3 regions of the Streptomyces sp. NPDC006691 genome follow, and region 3 is predicted to be linked to each of the others. Evidence: riboswitches for the same ligand, from Rfam matches in the RefSeq annotation. Region 3 holds a riboswitch; each other region holds the start of a gene.
The links. Region 3 has a riboswitch for cobalamin ahead of ACFYNP_RS07160 (HoxN/HupN/NixA family nickel/cobalt transporter). Riboswitches for the same ligand answer to the same signal wherever they lie in the genome.
Positions count from the first base shown of each region.

Region 1: it holds a riboswitch for cobalamin, as region 3 does, so the genes downstream of both, ACFYNP_RS16590 (hypothetical protein) here and ACFYNP_RS07160 (HoxN/HupN/NixA family nickel/cobalt transporter) in region 3, are expected to answer to the same signal.
Region 2: it holds a riboswitch for cobalamin, as region 3 does, so the genes downstream of both, ACFYNP_RS07790 (prenyltransferase/squalene oxidase repeat-containing protein) here and ACFYNP_RS07160 (HoxN/HupN/NixA family nickel/cobalt transporter) in region 3, are expected to answer to the same signal.

Region 1 covers NZ_JBIAGW010000006.1:232,231-236,812, reverse strand. The annotation lists gene ACFYNP_RS16595 (prenyltransferase/squalene oxidase repeat-containing protein) at 1-2,011, opposite strand, end outside; cobalamin riboswitch at 2,144-2,291, opposite strand; cobalamin riboswitch at 2,314-2,453, shown strand; gene ACFYNP_RS16590 (hypothetical protein) at 2,570-3,979, shown strand; gene cobF (precorrin-6A synthase (deacetylating)) at 4,232-4,582, shown strand, end outside.
Region 2 covers NZ_JBIAGW010000003.1:222,168-226,749, reverse strand. The annotation lists gene ACFYNP_RS07795 (SCO2322 family protein) at 1-494, opposite strand, end outside; gene ACFYNP_RS07790 (prenyltransferase/squalene oxidase repeat-containing protein) at 494-1,729, opposite strand; cobalamin riboswitch at 1,843-1,978, opposite strand; gene ACFYNP_RS07785 (MBL fold metallo-hydrolase) at 2,205-3,365, opposite strand; gene ACFYNP_RS07780 (aldehyde dehydrogenase) at 3,629-4,582, shown strand, end outside.
Region 3 covers NZ_JBIAGW010000003.1:81,206-85,787, forward strand. The annotation lists gene ACFYNP_RS07155 (DUF4240 domain-containing protein) at 1-293, opposite strand, end outside; gene ACFYNP_RS07160 (HoxN/HupN/NixA family nickel/cobalt transporter) at 570-1,679, opposite strand; cobalamin riboswitch at 1,708-1,913, opposite strand; gene ACFYNP_RS07165 (hypothetical protein) at 2,116-2,397, opposite strand; gene ACFYNP_RS07170 (arsenate reductase family protein) at 2,515-2,877, shown strand; gene ACFYNP_RS07175 (Gfo/Idh/MocA family protein) at 2,949-3,866, opposite strand; gene ACFYNP_RS07180 (hypothetical protein) at 4,045-4,582, shown strand, end outside.

The sequences.
Region 1 (4,582 bases), on a different contig from region 3:
AAGGAGCGGAGCGGTAGGCGCCCTTGGCCGGGCAGCTGCGGTCGGTACCCGTGCTCGGCGCGGTGCACACGGCCCCGCCGAGGGCCGCGATGAGGTCGTGGCCCGCGAACTTCCTGGGGTCGCGGCCGACCGCCTGCGCCAGGACGGCGACCTTGCCCAGAGACCCGCCCGCCGCGTGCGAACTGCCCACGCCGGTCCAGTCGTTGACGGTGCGCGCGGGCGTGGAGCCGTCCTCGCCCCGGTTGTCGAGGAAGTCGACGAGGCCGCGGAGCGAGGCGTTGTCGTTGCCGGTCGCCGCCAGTGCGTAGGCCGCGTCGATGGTCAGGCCGAAGTCGGCGAAGCCGGTGCCGGCCACGGTCTCGTAGTAGTGGCCCTGCTTCAGCCGGGAGCGGTCGGTGAGGAAGGCGGCGCCCTTGGCGAGGTCGGGCCCCTCGCCCGCGGCCCATGGCGGGGTCGGTCCGGTGCTGGGCGGAGTGCTGGGGTTCTTGGTCGGGGTGCCGGTGGGCGGGATCGTCGGCGGCACGGTGGGCGGGACGGTCCGCTTCGTGGTCAGGGTCGCCAGATCGGTCCGCGCGCCGGCGATGACGGCGCCCCAGGTCGGGAAGATCTCGGGATCCGTGGCGCCTTCGTCGAAGCCGAAGCCGCCGGCCTTGGTCTGCTGGCGTGCGAGCCAGGAGACCGCGGCGTCGGCGCGGGCGGTGTCTCCGAGCAGGCGCAGCGCCTGTGCCGCTTCCCCGGTCGCGGTGACGTCGCCCGCGGTGACGCCCGGGTAGGCGCCGAAGGCACCGGTGGCCAACTGGGCGCCGCGCAGGTTCGTGCGCGCCCTGGCCACCGCGTCGTCGTGGCCGCCCGCGCGCTCAAGGACGATCGTGGCGTACGGGGTGGTGGCCGGGTCGCTGGAGGAGCAGGTCTCACCGGCGCGCAGCAGGGTGGGGCTGAAGCCTCCGTCCCGGCACTGGTGGGCGGCCACCCGCGCGAGGGCGTCGGCCGGCACCGGCCCGCCCGCACGCTGGAGTGCGAGGACCGCGAGGGCCTGGGTGGCCACGTCGCCCACCGCCGGGAAGTCGCCCTTGCCGACGCAGTCGGGCAGGGCTTCGGCGGTGCACGTGCTCTTGGTGAGGTCACCGAGCAGGTCGTGGCCGCCGAAGGCGTGCGGGTCGCCCTCGGTGCTCTCGGCGAGCAGGGCGAGCAGCGCCGCACCGGTGGGGCTGGGCGCGTTGCCGATGCCGTTCGGATAGGCGAACTCGGCGCTGTGCGCGGCGAGATAGGCCGTCATGCGGGTCAGGGTGTCGCTCTTGCCGCCCGCCGCTGCGAGGGCGAGCGCGGTACGTGCGGTCTGGTACAGGTTGGCCGAACCGCTGCCCTCGTCGTAGATGTGGTCGCCGTCGTGGAGCAACCCCTTGAGCCAGGTGCCCGCGGCGGTGAGGTTGACCTCCGCCGGTTCCACGACCGGTGGGTGGTCGCCCGGATCGGTCTGGCCCTGGGCGCGGACCTGGGCGGGGGTGAAGGCGGGGCCGCCGCTGGTGCCGTTGGGGTCGGTGGGACCGAACACCCAGGCTTCCACGGAGCCGTCCTTGGGGTGCTGGCTCATGGCGCCGAGTGGGCTGTACGTCCAGTAGTCCTGGCCGGGCGGTGCGAGCCAGTACGACCAGTAGGCGGTGGCCGGAGGCGTCAGCTTGCACGCCTCCTGGTCCGAAGTCGGGTACTGCGTACCGGAGTTGAACTGGGAGGTCCCGAGGCGGCAGATGAACGCGGGGCCGTCGTGCTCGGTGCCGGTGGTCGTGAAGCCGGCCTCGTGCAGCAAGTCGTACCCGGTGGTGGGGGTGGCGTCGCAGCCCCGCACGACGCCGCCGCCCCAGTGGCCGAAGTCGACGGCGACGACGGCGCCCTTGGTGGGCGAGCAGTCACCCAGCGGATCCGCTGCCGCGGGCGTCGCGCCGGAGAGGAGGAAGACCCCGCCGCCGATCACCACGCCCACCGAGCACAGCAGGGAAATGAATCGTGCGCCCATGCCTCGCGCCGGCCCGCTCGACTGCCCCACCAGTACCCCCTGCGTCACCCGCAACGGAGCTCTGTATGGGAGGAGGGACCCCATCGCCGCTGGAACGGGGGCCTTCCGCGCCACACCGTAGTCCGCGACGGCGTCTGTAGCTTGGATCAGCCCAGGTAATCCGGCTCATCCGGCGGGTACATGAGGCACCAGCCGAATCCACGGTTGCGGGTCAGCGCCGGATTCCGACCGGCTTCCCCTGGGAACTGACAATAGAATCGGGCGGATTAGAGCACGACTGAACCCGGACCGTCAAGAAGTGGGCAGGTGCGGCCAGTTCGGGTAGCGTCCGGTGCTGCCGCATGGGGGAATCTGGTGCGAATCCAGAGCTGACGCGCAACGGTATGGACCGGCCGGGGGGCCGGGGCGAGCCCGAAGACCCACACGGCAGTTACGTCAAGGAAGTCGAACCACGCGTTTGGACGACGACCTGCTGCCGTTCACCGAGGGGCCTCCTCACCGGAAGGCCGGCGTCCGGGCGGCACCGGTCGGCGTCCCCTTCCCCTGGGAGCACCCGACATGACCTCGAACCGCGCCTCTCGCCGCGCCCTCCTGACAGCGGCCTCTTCGCTGAGCGCTCTTGCCCTGGCGGCCGTTCCCGCCTTCGCCACCTCCTCGCCCGCCCAGATAGCCACGGCGAAGACCAACGGCGTGAGTTACCTCAGATCGCTCCAGGCGGCGGACGGCTCCTACGCCGGCGCCGGACTCTCCAACGAGTGGGCGTTCTCCGCCTTCGCCGCGACCGGCACCGCGTCCGTCGACGTCACCCCGGGCGGCGACCCCACCAAGAACGCCCGTACCGTCTACCGCAACCTCCTCGCCACGACCGCGTGGCCGAGCACTTCGCCGGTGGTGACCGACTACGAGCGCGGCATCATCAACGCCTACTCGGCCGGCATCGACCCGGCCCGCGTCGCGGCCGGCCGCAATCTGCTCGCCGACACCTACGCCTACTGGCAGAACTCCGCCCCCGGCTACTGGGGCGCCCCGTCCAACTTCAACGGCACGGTGTTCGCGCTGATCTCGCTCGGCGGCGCGAAGACGCAGACGGGCGTCCAGCGCATCCCGCAGCCGCTCCTGGACAAGTCCGTCGCCACCGTGCGGGCCAACCAGCACAACGACGGCGGCTGGAACTTCAGCAAGGCCGAGGGCGACCCGTCCGCACTCGCCGCGGGCAGTGACATCGACATGACCGGCGCCGCCATGGCCTCCCTGTGCGTCTCCGGCGTCCCGGCCACCGACCCCGCCATCACCAAGGCCAAGGGCTTCCTGAAGTCGAAGCTCGTCAACACCTCCGGCGCCTTCGACGCCATGTTCGGCGCCAACACCGACTCCAACGGCTGGGCCGTCTCCGGCCTCAACGCCTGCGGCATCAACCCCCAGACCGGCGACTTCCTCACCAAGGCGGGCAAAACCCCGGTCGACTTCCTGATCGCCCAGCAGTTCAAGCCCGGCGGCGGCTTCAAGTACGTGCCCAGCGACACCGCGCCGTCCGCGTACGCGTCCATCGACGGGCTGCGCGCGGTCGCCGGCGGCGGCTTCATGGCCGCCCCTCCGGCCCCCACCACGGCGGGCGCCCCGCAGTGGGTGGCCACCTCCGGCTTCACCCCGGGAACGACCGCCAAGCTCGCCCTGACCGTGGACACCGGCAGCTCGCTGAAGGTCTGCTCGGTCGCGCTCACTCCGACCGCGTCGACCACCACGCTCGGCGCGGTCCTGGACGCGGCGACCACGGCGGCCACCCCCGCGGGGTGCGTCACCTCGGTCACACCCGGCAGCGGAAACGGAACGATCACGGCGGTCAACGGGACGGCCAACAGCGGCAGTTCCACCTGGAAGGCCGGCGTCGACGGCGCGTCGGCGGTCGCCGCCAACCGCGACACGGTGATCAACCTGGGCGACACGATCTCGCTGCGCTACGGCAGCTGACATCGCCTGAGGACGATCCCCAGGCGGTCCGAGCGCTCGGGACCGGCCACGCCACCGAGATGTGCCGTCGGCCGGGTCGACGATGATGGACCCGGACTGCACTTCATGACCAAGAGCTATTCGCAGGTGCCGACCGAGATTCGCCGGAACCTCGGCCTGCTGGCCTGACCCCTTGCCCCTGGCCGGCGGATGACGACGTCACACCCACATGCGAGCGCCTGACGCGCCCGCACACCTGAGAAACTGGGCTTCATGAGCACGGAGCAGCGCCGGATTCTGGTCATCGGCATCGGAGCGGGGGACCCGGACCATTTGACCCTTGGCGCGGTCAAGGCGATCGGCCGGGCCGATGTGTTCTTCATCGTGGGCAAGGGGCCGGACAAGGCCTCGTTGACGGACTTGCGCCACCGGATGATCGAGGAACATGCCCAGGGCCCCTACCGAGTGGTGGAGGTGGAGGATCCCAGCCGCGAGCGCCGCTCGATGGACCGGGGCGAGTACTCCGCCGCGGTCCATGACTGGCGCGAACGGCGTGGGGAGCTGTTCGAGCGGCTGATGCGCGCGGAGATGACGGAGGGGGAGACCGGGGCGTTCCTGGTCTGG
Region 2 (4,582 bases), 140 kb from region 3:
TCGCCGCACCCTGTGCGCGGGTAGCCCCCGATCGCGCACAGCAGGGCCGCGCTGTTGTAGCGCAGCGGCTTCGCCACGGCGGCCAGGGCGTCGGCGGTGGTGGCGTCCGGGGAGACCTGGGCGCAGGCGGTGCGCGGGGCGGGCGGGGTCTCGCCCGGGGCCGCGTCCTGGGGCGTGCCGAAGTCGATGACGAGCGCGACTCGCTTCGTGTCGTCCCTGGTCGGCGTCGTACCGCAGACCGCCTCGAAGGACGGTGCCGTACGCGGCTGGGTGGCGTCCTTGGAGTCCGCGCTCACCGCGAAGCGGAAGCCCTCCACCGAGCCGTCGCCGGGGTGCGCGGACGCCGGGCCCTGGGTGGCGTACGTCCAGGCGACGCCCGTCAGGTCCCAGAACGACCAGTACCGGTAGCCCGCCGCCTGCGCGGGACCCGCGGCGGTGGCGAGGAGCACCACGGCGAGGAGCAGCGCGGCGAACGAGGCGAGTCGCGTCCGCATCACAGCTGCTGGTTCTTCTTGCGGCCGCTGATCAGGAAGCCGACGCCGATGCCGGCGACCAGGCCGACGCCGACGATCCACCAGACCGAGATGCCGTCGTTCTTCTCGGACGACGACTTCGGCTTGGACGCGTCGGCCGGGGCGGACGACGTGGCCGTGGCCCGGGGGCCCGTCGCGTTCAGGGAGTCGACCAGGTTCACTCCGCCGAAGTTCGTCGGGTCGGCACCGGTCGCGTCCGCGGCGAAGATGAGCTGGGCGTAGGCGGCGGGGCCGCTCTCCTTGGCCCAGGCGGTGGCGTTCTTGGCGAGCCAGTCGGCGGACGCCTTCGCCTGCTGGGACAGCCCGTCGGCGGCGAGGGCGACGACCGCGTCCGCGGTGTTGCCGAAGTCGGGCTGACTTTCGGCGCCCGGCATCGCGGACTTCAGGAACCCGGTCGGGGCCAGCGTCCTGGCGAGGTAGGCGGCACCGTTGTGCGCGGCCTGCTCGGGCGTGGTGGCCTTCTCGCAGGCGGTGCCCTTGGCATCGGCGGGGCCGGCGGTCGCGGTCAGGCCCTTGCCGAGCGAGCCGGTCACCGCGGCGGCCGTCGCGTCCGCGTTGGCGTACAGCTTCCCGGTCTTCAGGTCGCCCTGGTAGGCGAAGGCGCCGCCGCCGGAGGGGTCGTCGCAGGGCAGCGCGAAGGCGAGCAGGCCGTCGAACGGGGACTTGCCGCCCTTGGCCGACTTGACCTCGGCCGGCTTCTCGCCCGCGGCGGCGAGTGCGCCGATGACGATCGCGGTGGAGTTGGCGTCGCTCTTCGAGCCGGGGTTGTAGGCCCAGCCGCCGTCGTCGTTCTGGACCGACTTCAGCCAGCCGGTGCCCTTCTTCACCGCGTCGTCGTGCCCGCCGAGCGCGACCAGTGCCTGGACGGCGGCCGAGGTGGCGTTGGTGTCGAGCATCGCCTTGGGGTCGCACGGCTTGGCCGGGTCCGCACGGAACGCGGTGAAGGCGCCGCTCTCGCACTGCTGGCCGGTGAGCCAGGTGACGGCCTGGCCGGCGGGCCTGACGCCCGTCTTCTCCTGGGCGAGGAAGGCGAGGGACTGCCGGAAGACGCCGTCGTACTGGGGGTCCTTGGTTCCGTACAGGCCCGGCGGGACCGCCGCGGGGGACGGCGTGCCGTCGGCGAATGCGGCCGGGGCGACGCCGCCCAGGACGGCGGTGGCGGCGGCGAGCGCTGCGGCGCAGCGGCGTACGGTCATGGCGGGCGGTGCCTCTCCTGCGGGGGGCGCGGGCACGGGCGCGCGCTGGCACCCGGCTCGGGCCCCGTATACCTCGACGGTGCGGGTCACCTGCGGTGTGCGGGTGACGTGTGAGCCGGTCATGCGGTGACGGGGCGTTCCGGCTTGCCACCCGGGGTGGCTTCACGGCTGCGGGTCAGCGCCGGGTTTGCACCGGCTTTCCCCCGTACGGGGCATGACGACGACCCGCCCACCCTACCCGGAGGGTGAACGACCCCCGGGCTCCGCCCCAGACCCCGTTCGCCCCTCAAGAGCGCTCGCCCTCAGACTCCGCCAAGGCCTCAACGGCCAGGGGGGACCGCCATGACGGGCTGCGGGTGCCCCGGTACCGGGCCACCCGCAGGGGCGCGGGGAGCCGCGCGAAGGGGCTGGGCGGGGACAGAACCGGGGTCGGGGGCGGCGCCCCAGACCAGCCGGACCAGCCGGAGCCGGACCGCTAGACCGAGCGGAACCGGACCACCCCGCCCCCCGGCACCCGCTCGACCCGCCCGAGCTTCTCCAGGCGCCGCACATGCGCCTCCGCCTCCGAGACCGCGATCGTGCGCGACCCGTACGGAATCTCCGACCAGGGCCGGTTCCACTCCATCCGTTCCGCCAGCTCCCACGGTGTGAGGGGGACGGCGAGGAGGGACAGCAGACCCGTCAGCCGGTCCTCGTGGTGGGTCAGGAGCTCGCGGACCCGCGCCCCCGCCGTGGTGAACGCGTGCTGGTGCGCGGGCAGGACCTCGGCGACCGAGAGTCGGCCGACGCGTTCGAGGGAGTCGAGGTAGTCGCCGAGCGGGTCGGTCTCGACGGCGTCGTCGGGGTCCTCGTACAGGCCGATGTGCGGAGTGATCCCGGGCAGCAGGTGGTCGCCGCTGAACAGGCGCCCGTTGCCGGGCAGCCCCGAGGGGTGCTCCTCCTCCAGGTGCAGGCAGACGTGGCCCGGCGTGTGACCCGGAGTCCAGATCGCGCGGAGCCGGCGCCCGGCCAGCGGCAGCAGGTCGCCCGGCACGATCTCGCGGTCGGGCAGCGCGGCCCGCAGCCCCGGCAGGGTCCGCATGCGTCCGGACGTACGGGCCTCGCGGAGCGGGGCGAGATGCTCCTCCGGGGCGCCGACCGCCGTGAGCTTGGCGCACAGGTAGTCCAGCCAGACGCCCGGTCGGGCCTCCCGGGTGCGGCGCACCACGGCGGCGTCCGCCGCGTGCATCGCGATCCACGCGCCGGAGGCGTCCCGGACCTGGCCGGAGAGGCCGTGGTGGTCGGGGTGGTGGTGGGTGATCACGACCCCGTGCACGGCGGAGACGTCCGTGCCGAGGGCCCGCAGGCCGGCGGCCAGGGTGTCCCAGGAGTCCGGGTCGTCCCAGCCGGTGTCGACGAGCACCGGGCCCCGGTCGGTGTCGACGAGGTGGACCAGGGTGTGGCCGAGCGGGTTGTCCGGGATCGGCACCTTGATGGAGTGGACCCCGCCCCCGTGGTCGGTCACCTGAGGGGCGGCCGCCTCAGGAGCGGTCGGCTCGGGCGAGGCCGCCTCGGGCGCGGCCGGCTCCCGCGCCGGCTCCTGTGCCCGTTCCCGCGTCGGCTCCTGTGCCCGTTCCCGTGCTGGCTCCTGCGGCATGGGGTCCTCGTCTCTCCGGATCCGTGACTCCGGGTCCCTGTGCGGCCGGCCGGCGCACACCCGGTCGAGTGGCACGCCCCCGGTCACTATAACTAGAACTGGTTACAGTGGGTGCCCGGCTCGGCCGACTCTCCGGTGATCAAGTCGGCCCGGGCGCGCATTCCCCACCTCGTCCCGGCCGTGGACTCCTCCAACTAGAACTGGTATCAGTTCTGAAACAACGTCAGGCCACAGCGAAGCCCGCGCCGCAGGAGGCACCAGGCATGACCGAGCTCGTGGAACACGGACAGCTTTTCATCGGCGGGGAGTTGACCGACCCGCTCGGCTCCGACGTCATCGAGGTGATCTCACCCCATACCGAGCAGGTCATCGGCCGCGTGCCGCACGCCTCCCGGGCCGACGTGGACCGGGCCGTGGCCGCCGCGCGCCGGGCCTTCGACACCGGACCCTGGGCGCGGGCCACGCCCGAGGAGCGCATCGAGGTGGTGTCCCGGATCAAGGACGCCATCCTCGTGCGGCACGAGGAGATCGCCCGGTCCATCAGCTCCCAGAACGGCTCCCCGTACTCCTGGAGCGTGCTCGCCCAGGCGCTCGGCGCGATGATGGTCTGGGACTCGGCGATCACCGTGGCCCGCCAATTCCGTTACGAGGAAAGGCGGTCGGGCGCCCTCGGCCCGCTCCTCGTGCGGCGCGAGCCGGTCGGCGTGGTCGCGGCCGTGGTGCCGTGGAACGTCCCGCAGTTCGTGGCGGCGGCCAAACTCGGGCCCGCGCTGCTCACCGGCTGCTCGGTGATCCTCAAGCCGTCCCCCGAGTCACCCCTCGACTCCTACATCCTCGGCGAGATCGCGGCCGAGGCGGGCCTGCCGGAAGGGGTGCTGTCCATCCTGCCCGCGGACCGCGAGGTCAGCGAGTACCTCGTCGGGCACCCCGGCGTCGACAAGGTGTCCTTCACGGGTTCCGTCGCGGCCGGCAAACGCGTGATGGAGGTCGCCGCGCGCCACCTCACCCGCGTCACCCTGGAGCTCGGCGGCAAGTCGGCCGCGGTGATCCTGCCGGACGCCGACCTCGAAGCGACCGTCGCGGGCGTCGTCCCGGCCGCCTGGATGAACAACGGGCAGGCCTGCGTGGCCCAGACCCGCATCCTGGCTCCGCGCAGCCGCTACGAGGAGATCGCCGAGGCGTTCGCCGCCGCCGCGGGCGCGCTCGTGGTGGGGGAC
Region 3 (4,582 bases):
AAGTCCGGGGCGAGGGCGACCTTCTCGAACTCCTCCCGCCCCAGCCCGACAAGCCAGAGCCGAAAGTAGAAGAAGCTGTCATCGGAGCACCACCCCAGGATCATGTCGGCAGCAGCCCACATGTCCCAGGTGAAGGTCGGAGTCAGCACTCGGTCCAGGCATATCTGGAACTGCGCGATCTCCGACTCCGGCATCTGCGAAAGCCGACCACGCAGCCAGGCCAAACGCTCGTCCGGATCCGGCGTCTCCCGCCGACAGTCCTCGATCAGGTTCCAGAAGGTCTCGTCGTCCACGAGCGGCACTATGACAGGAAGGACTGACACCCACCTACCGACAGTGAGCGATGCAACCGCAGACAGAGCCGGGATTGCTCACGATCAGCCCACGCGAAGAGTGCTAATCACGCTTGGATTCTGATGTCTCAGCAGGACCCAATGCTAGTGATCATGAGGACCCTAGACCCCGACGGCCCCGGGGTGCCGGGACCGCGCGAGGGTGCGTAGGCCCCGGGGGCATGTCCCTACTCGCTCCCCCGCACCACGCGGCCCAGCCTCAGAGACCCCGCGCCCTCATCCCTCGCTTCCCGCCCACCTCTGCTCGACCTTCCCGAGCCGCCAGTACGCGAGCGCCGCCGCCCACACCACCACGAACAGGCCGACGATCACGAAGCCGACGTTGTCCATGTTCAGCTCGGCGATCCAGCCGCTGACCGGGTCGGTGAGGTCGAGCTTCTCGTGCAGGACGCCGACGAGTTCGATGGTGCCGATGAAGAAGGCCACCGCGATGGACAGGCCCGTGATGGTGAGGTTGTAGTAGACCTTGCGGACCGGGTTCGAGAACGCCCACTGGTAGGCGAAGTTCATGAACGTGCCGTCCAGCGTGTCGAACAGGCTCATCCCCGCCGCGAACAGCAGCGGCAGGCACAGGATGGCGTACCAGGGCAGTCCGGCGGCGGCGCCGGTGCCGGCCATCACCATCAGGGTGACCTCGGTCGCGGTGTCGAAGCCGAGGCCGAAGAGGAAGCCCAGCGGGTACATCTGGCCGGGCCGGGATATGGACTTGGTGAAGCGGCCCAGAACCCGGTTCATGAAGCCCCGCGAGTCCAGGTGCGCTTCGAGTTCCTTCTCGTCGTACGCGCCCGCCCGCATCGCCCGGAACACCTTCAGGATGCCGAACAGGGCCACCAGGTTGAGGGCGGCGATGAGGTAGAGGAAGGAGCCGGAGGCGGTGGTTCCGACCACCCCGAGCACCTGGTGGGCGCGGGAGTCCTCGTTCATCAGGGTGCCCGCGAGCTGGGCGCCGCCCGCCACCAGGGCCGCCATGATCACGACCACGCTGGAGTGGCCGAGCGCGAACCAGAAGCCCACGGACACCGGCCGCTTGCCGTCGGCCATCAGCTTGCGGGTGGTGTTGTCGATGGCCGCGATGTGGTCGGCGTCGAAGGCGTGCCGCATGCCGAGGGTGTACGCGGTGATGCCGAGCCCGATGCCGTACGTCTTGGTGCCGACGGCGTAGTGCGCGGGGGCCACGAGCAGGAACAGGACGCCGAAGGCGAGGATGTGCAGGGCGGCTATCACCGTGAGGAGGACGGCGGTTCGGACGGTGTCCTCGCGCCGCCAGTGGAAGGAGGGCACCGCGCTGGTGCCCCTCTCGGGGGACGTGCGAACAGGCAGGGTCATGCGGGTCACGCTCCAGCACCTCGTGGATCACTTCGTGAGATGCCGCGGCCGGTCTCCTGGCTGACGGGCTGATGCCTTGGTCCCGGCCTTCCCGGTCAGGTGGGTCCTGGCCAGTGGCGTCACGAGGGGACGGCGGCTCCCCGGAACCCGGGGAAACCCGATCACAGTGGCGAGGGCCGCTCCGGTTTCGCACCGGTCTTCCCGAACACCACGGCCGGGCCACCCTAGATCATCGGCCGGCTCGGGCCGTCATCCGTGTCCCGGAACCGGGCCGCGCCCCGGCTTCCCGGAGGCGTGACCCGGCCCCTCAGCCCCTCAACCCCTCAGTCACGCAGTCACGCAGTCACGCAGTCACGCGCGGATGCGTCCGCACACCCTTCCTGCGTCAGCACCCGCCGTGGACCAGCGCCAGTCCTGGATCAGCGCGCGTACCGGCTCAGCGCCCGTCCTGGATCAGCGCGCGCACCATCCGGCAGGTCGTCTCCGACGGCTGGTGGACGCCGATGAGCGCGGCCACGGTGCGTATCGCGCGGTCGGGTGCCTGCTCGGGCCGGTAGACCCCCGTGTCGAGCAGGGCGATCGCCAGGCGCATGGCCTTCAGGCGGCGGTTGTGGGACTCGTACCAGACGCGCGGACGCCCGGCGGGCAGCGGGACCTTGTGCAGGGGCTGGAGGGACAGCTGTTTCGGGGCGTGCGAGGTGAGTGCGGCAGCGGTCATGGGCATCCTCCTGGGCGGTCGGGAACCCTTACTTACTCCTTCGATTTTACTGGGCACCACTGACAATCGCCCCTGACCAGCCGGGCTTTGACGGTGCATCGCGGGTAGCCTGGCGGCATGGAGATCTGGATCAACCCGGCCTGTTCGAAGTGCCGTAGCGCGGTGGACCTGCTGGACGCGGAGGGCGCCGACTACACGGTGCGCCGCTACCTCGAAGACGTGCCGTCGCCCGACGAGATCCGGGCGGTGATCGACCGGCTCGGCCTGGAGCCGTGGGACATCACGCGCACGCAGGAGGCCGTCGCCAAGGAGCTCGGCCTGAAGGACTGGCCGCGCGACGCGGCCGCCCGCGAGCGCTGGGTGACCGCGCTCGCCGAGCACCCCGAACTGATCCAGCGCCCCCTCATCACGGCGGACGACGGCACGGCCGTGGTGGGCCGCACCGACGAGGCCGTACGCGACGCCCTCTCGCGCAAGTAGCCCTTCGGCGGGCAGCCCCTCGCCGGGCGGTGCTGCGCCGGGCAGCCCCCCGGCAGGCGGCCGGCCGTTCGTCAGGACCGGCCCGGGGCCCGCCCCAACTGGGCCTCGGCGTTCGCGAGGAGCTCGGTGATCCGCGCCCCGAACCGGGCGTCGCAGGGATGCGGCACCCCGGTGCGGGCCGCGTCGAGCAGGGCGTCGATCGCGGCGCCGAACGCGTCGAGCGCGCCGCCCCAGCCCGGCATCACCGCGGCGCCGGCCTCGCCGAGCAGCGACACCTCGACGCCCGCGGCGGCCGGCGGCGCGGTGAAACTCAGGTCGGCCGTGCTGGAGGCGCCCGAGGCGTGCCGCAGGACCAGGTGCGCGGTGTCGCCGGGACCCGCCGCCGCGGTCAGGCCGGTCACCTCGCCGAGCACCCCGGCGAGCACGGCAAGCGCGTGCGGGCCGACGTCCCAGAGCGCGCCCTTCTCGCCCCGCCAGGGTGAGGCCGCGTACGGGCTGCGCTCGGCGCCCGGCGTGAACAGCGAGCCGTACCAGCGTGCGTGGCCGGTGAACCACCCTTGCGCGGCTGCCTGTTGGGCCACCCAGGCCGCCGTCTCCGGTGCGAAGCGCAGCGTGAAGAACACGACGGAGGCGACCCGGGCACGCTCGGCCGCCTCGGCCAGTTCGCGGGCGGCGGCCACGTCCGTGGCGACCGGCTTGTCCAGGAGCAGATGGCAGCCCGCCGCCGCGGCCCGCACGGCGAGCGGCGCCTGTACGTCCGGCGGCAGCGCGAAGGCTACGGCGTCGCAGTCAGCGAACAGCGCGTCGGCGTCCTCGTACACCGCGACGCCGTGCTCCCGCGCCGGCTCCCGCGCCGCCTCGGGCCGCCTCCCCCACACCCCGACGAAGTCGACGCCGGGATGCGCGGCCAGCGCGGGCGCGTGGGTGGCGACGGCCCAGGGGCCGGTGCCGAGGAGTCCGATGCGGGGAGTGCGGGCGGTGTCGTTCATGGGACCAGTCTGCCCGGCGCCGAATTCCGGTGGCGGGGCGAGGGGGGTGGAATGTTACGTTTCCGGGGCCGGCCGCGGGACTCCGGCGCGACTTCCGGGACTTGCCTCTACCGCAAAAATTTCGCTGTTCGCGCCCCCACTCCCCGGTCGGCCTCCACTTCACGCACGGGGGACCTCCATGGCTCAGGAGAGCTACGCCGACCTCATGGCGGCGGAGGACGTGCTGCTCTTCGTCAACGCCGCCGTCACCGCTACCGGACAGCGCGAGTTCCGCTCGGTCGCGGGCGAGCAGCGCCTCTCGCTCGCCTTCCTCCACGAGTACGTACGGGTCAACTACCGCCGGGTCTACGCCGCCGTGCTCGCCCTGGACATCAACGACCACAACGCCGCGCTCGTCATCCGGCACCTGCTGGTGAGCGCGGGTGAGGCGGGGGCCGAGGAGAAGCGCGCCGAGGGACGGCTGATCGCGGCCCGGCTCGCGGTGATGGCGCCGCAGCGCGTGTACCGGCTGCTGCGCGCACTGCGGGCGGCGAAGGTCAACAACCGGCGCACCCGTGCGATCTTCCGCGACTGGCTGGCCGCCCGCCCGGACCCGGCGTTCGACGCGGTGAAGTACCGCGCCGGCCTCAAGTCGGCCACCCGGCACGCCCATCTCCCGCCCGCCGAGGCCGAGTTGGGGGACTTCCTGTTCCGGCCCGGACGTCGCGCCCGGTACG